Regions from separate parts of the Herminiimonas arsenitoxidans genome, predicted to be linked through region 1. Evidence: predicted binding sites of a transcription regulator. Region 1 holds the regulator's gene; the other holds the start of a gene.

The links. Region 1 encodes FliA, which starts transcription of late flagellar genes. Its sites were predicted from a motif close to CTAAAGTTTNNNNNNNNNNNGCCGNTA; they were not measured.
Region 2: a site for FliA is predicted at 794-820, ahead of flgK (flagellar hook-associated protein FlgK). Genes of this name have one in related genera too.

Annotation. Positions count from the first base shown of each region.
Region 1 is NZ_LT671418.1:267,030-269,440, forward strand. It holds gene flhF (flagellar biosynthesis protein FlhF) at 1-103, shown strand, start outside; gene BQ6873_RS01270 (MinD/ParA family ATP-binding protein) at 96-911, shown strand; gene BQ6873_RS01275 (RNA polymerase sigma factor FliA) at 919-1,650, shown strand; gene BQ6873_RS01280 (flagellar motor protein) at 1,632-2,372, shown strand; gene motD (flagellar motor protein MotD) at 2,411-2,411, shown strand, end outside.
Region 2 is NZ_LT671418.1:997,077-999,487, reverse strand. It holds gene flgJ (flagellar assembly peptidoglycan hydrolase FlgJ) at 1-737, shown strand, start outside; gene flgK (flagellar hook-associated protein FlgK) at 849-2,411, shown strand, end outside.

The sequences.
Region 1 (2,411 bases):
AACAGCGCCGTTCCAGTTCAGTGATGCGGAGATACCTTTGGTGATGGCAAATACGGCGCGTGCAATGAATGACAAGACCTTGCGTGAGGTGATTCTTGGGTAGTTTTAAATGTGATCAGGCAGAAGGTCTGCGGCGACTGCTCGCCGGGCCAAAGCCGCGCATTTTCACTTTTTTGTCAGCCACTTCAGCGGCAGAAAAAAGCGCGATGCTGGTCAATCTGAGCGCCTCGCTTGCATCAAGCGGCAGCGATGTCGTGCTGCTGGACGCCTGCGCTTCCACAAATGGCATCACGCATCGCATGGGTGCAGAAATACAGGCAACCTTGCTTGACGTCGCACGCCAGGAGCGCGCACTTAATCAAGTCGTGCAAGCGATGCCGCAAGGCTTCGGTCTGGCGTCACTGACGCGTGGCTCACTCCATGCAGTAACACGTGATGCGAATCAACAGCGTCGTCTGTCGAATGCATTCAACGTCTTGGCATCGCAATCAGACGTGCTGATGGTTGATGCCGAACTGGATGAAGATGGTAATTTACCTATCCCTGCGATGGCGAACGGCGATATCGTCGTACAAGTTTCGCCCGATGCGGCATCGATCAAGAACGCCTATGCGTTGATCAAACGATTGAATGCGCAATTAGGCCGTCGTCCGTTCAGTGTTCTGGTGACAGGGGCAGACGAGCAGGAAGCCGCGCTTGTTTATCAAAACATGGCACAAGCGGCCAGTCGTTATCTGGCAGTGGAATTGCATTCGATAGGCTCTGTACCGCAAGATGAACAAACGACACGCGCGGCGCGTCTTGGTCGTGCGGTGATAGATGCCTTCCCGATGGCTGGTGCATCGGTTGCTTTCAGACGTCTTGCAGAACGTTTTACCTTATCCGCCCACGGCGCCAAGTTCGGAGCCTGAATCACCTATGTATACCGCGGCTGGAAAATCAGACAAAGATCATCTCGTAGGAGAACATGCGCCTCTAGTTAAAAAACTGGCGCATCAGATGAAAGCCAAGTTGCCGCCTAGTGTGGAAGTGGATGATTTGATTCAGGCTGGCATGATTGGTTTGCTGGATGCTGTTAGCCGCTACGAAGAAACACATGGCGCGCAATTCGAAACCTATGCCGTGCAACGCATACGCGGCGCGATGCTGGATGAATTGCGCAGCAGTGACTGGATGCCGCGCAGCATGCGTCAAAATATGCGCAAGATCGAGGTGGCAATGAACACCTTGCAGCAGCGTCTGGGACGTGCGCCGAACGAGAGCGAAGTCGCCAAACAGCTCAAGCTGTCGCTGGCTGATTATCAGGATTTGTTGAGCGACGGTGGTGGCCATCAACTGGTGTATTACGAAGACTTTCACGATAGCGAAGACAACGAGCATTTCCTCGATCGTTATTGCACCGATGAGTCGCCCGATCCATTGCAGAATTTGATGAACACCGGTTTTCGTGCCGCGGTCATTGAAGCAATTCATGCACTGCCGGAGCGTGAAAAAATCCTCATGGGTTTGTACTACGAGCAGGAAATGAATCTGAAGGAAATCGGCGCCGTCATGGGCGTGACCGAATCACGTGTATCGCAATTGCATAGTCAGGCTATCGCCAGGATGCGTGCAAACTTAAGGGAGAAAGCGTGGACTGGGGTAGCTTAATTGGTATCGCGCTGGCGCTTGGTGGCATCCTTGTCGGGCAAATGCTCGAAGGAGGAGGGCTGGGCTCGCTGGTGCAACCAGCCGCGTTCATCATTGTCATCGTCGGCACCATAGGTGCTGTTCTTCTGCAAAGCGGCTGGCGCAATTTTGCGCAAGGCGTAAAAATGGCGGGTTTGGTTTTCGTCCCGAAGGATGATGACTATCAAGCCTTGATCAGTGACATCACTAGTTGGAGTGTGATCGCACGTCGCGAAGGCTTGCTCAGTCTGGAACGTGTCATCAAGGATGTGAACGATCCATTTATTGCGCACGGTTTGCGTTTGATCGTGGATGGTGTTGATCCAAATAAATTACGTGAAGTGTTGGATATGGAAATCGGCGCTTATGAAACACGCCAACGCCTAGCCATCAAGATATGGGAAGCAGCAGGCGGTTACGCGCCGACCATCGGGATTTTGGGCGCGGTTCTTGGCCTGATACACGTGATGGAAAACTTATCCGATCCAAGTCGCCTCGGTAGCGGTATTGCTGTCGCATTTGTGGCCACGATTTATGGCGTTGGTTTTGCTAATCTAGTGTTCTTGCCTATCTCCAGTAAGCTCAAAGCTCTGGTCAGTCGCGATATTTTTAAACGCGAAATGCTGGCGGATGCATTTGCCGGTATTGCTGCAGGTGACAATCCGCGCTTGATCGAAGAGCGCATGAATATCTATCTGATGTAACGGTAGTTTTGCTTACAGTATCTGCAGATTGATCAACCA
Region 2 (2,411 bases), 730 kb from region 1:
ACACGTCGATGCTGGATCAGCAATTGAGCCAGAATCTGGCCAGCCGCGGCATTGGCCTGGCAGATGTGTTGATCCGTCAATTGTCTAGCAATCAGATGAATTCCGCAGTCGCACCTGATGGTGCCGATGCGGCGAAGGATCTAGCTGACCCATCGGCAAGTTTGAGAACGGAAATCATGCGTTCGATGGCGGAGCGCAATGCGCTTGCCGCACAGCGTTCGAATGCCGCTCACGCTTTGCAATCAGGCGGTAGCGTTACTTCAGCTTCTGCCAAACCTGCTCACGTACAGGCCTTCCAGGACAAATTGAGCGCACACGCGGAAGAGGCCAGTCTTACTACAGGCATTCCAGCCAAATTCATGCTGGGACAGGCCGCGTTGGAAAGCGGTTGGGGCAAACGCGTTATCAAGACTGCCGATGGCAGTAGCAGCAACAATCTGTTTGGTATCAAGGCAGGCGCCAACTGGAAAGGCAAAACTGTGGATGCGGTGACCACCGAGTATGTAGATGGCGTCGCGCAAAAACGTGTTGAGAAATTCCGTGCTTATGATTCCTACGCTGATTCATTCCGCGATTACGCGAAGCTGTTACGCAGTAATCCGCGTTACGAAAAAGTATTGGCGAACGCTAGTGACGTGAATGGCTTTGCGCAAGGTTTGCAGCGTGCAGGTTATGCAACTGACCCGAATTACGCCACTAAACTGACAAACCTGATCAATCGTAATTTGTCCGCTTAATCAGTCTTATATTTGCAAGAAATATAACTTTCTTGCATTAACAACATGATCTTCGGCTCAAGTTTTTCACCGATGTGCCGTACATACCAACATAGAGTTAATAAATAAATTATGTCTAATCTTCTCAGCATTGCTCAAAGTGGACTTGCCGCAGCCCAGGCTGGAATTGCTACGACAGGACACAATATTGCCAACCAGGCGACGCCAGGCTATAGCCGGCAGTTGGTAATTCAGGCATCGCTGGGCGGTCAGAATATCGGTGGCGGTTATATCGGCAACGGTACCAACGTAGAAACCGTTAAACGCATCTATAACGATTTCCTCGGCGCGCAAATAATCGGCGCGCAATCCAGCAAAAGCCAGCTGGATACGTATTACGCGCAGATCAGCAAGGTCAACAATATGATGGCCGATTCGGATGTCGGATTGACACCGGTCATTGCAGATTTCTTCAAGGGTGTTGCGGATCTGGTTGCCAATCCAGGTACTGCGTCATCACGTCAGGCCATGTTGTCGGGAGCGGAAGCACTGACTGCACGCTTTCAAAGTATGGATGCGCAATTCCGCGGTATGCGTGATGGCGTGAATGATTCAATCAGCGGTGCCATCACCGATATCAATGCTTACGCCAAGCAGATTGCGCAATTAAATGACGCGATCGCCAAGGCACAGAACGGCACCGGTCAACCACCAAATGATTTGCTCGATCAACGTGATCTTTTGGTCGGTGAATTGGCGAAGCAAAGCAAGGTGTCGGTGGTTAAACAAGATGGCAGTTACAACGTCTTCATCGGTAATGGTCAACCTATCGTGGTGGGGACATCCGCGTATGAACTGACTGCCGTTACATCGCCGACCGATCCTGGCCGTACCGAAGTTGGTTATGTCACAAACGGTAAGACGGTGATCTTGCCGGAAAGTGCATTAGTCGGCGGTAATCTGGGTGGCTTGTTTGAATATCGCAGCAAGACCTTGGATGTGATACAGAATTCACTGGGACGTATTGCGCTTGGATTGGCGGCAACCTTCAATGCGCAACATAAGCTGGGACAAGATCAAAACGGCAATTTGGGCGGCGATTTTTTCAGCATGGCTCCGCCTGTTGTGAATGCCAGTAACAAAAATACCGGTAATGCGAATATTAGTGCCAGTATCAGCGACGTAGGTGCTCTGACGACGAGTGATTATCGTTTGACCTACGATGGCACCAACTATAACGTGACGCGTCTGTCGGATAACGCATCGATGTATTCGAATGCGGCTTTTCCTACAACGGCAATTGATGGCGTGACTTTCGCACAAGGCGCTGGCGCAATGGCTGCCGGTGATGAGTTCGTTATCAGACCGACGATCAATGGTGCATCTGGTCTGAGTGTATTGATCAAGGATGTGAAAGAAATTGCCGCAGCGACGCCGATTCGTACTAACGCACCAACGACGAATACAGGCACTGGCGCGATCAGCGCAGGCACGATCAATTCAAGTTTTACCGGAGCGACGGTTACGCCGGCAGTGACCTTGACGTTTGATGCTGCGACTGGAACCTTGAGTGGTTTCCCGGCCGGTATGCCTGTGACAGTAACGACAAATGGTGTTCCAACGACATTCCCTGCTGGTACGCCAGTCACTTACACAGCAGGTTCCAGCATCTCGTTCGGTGGCGCTGAGATCACG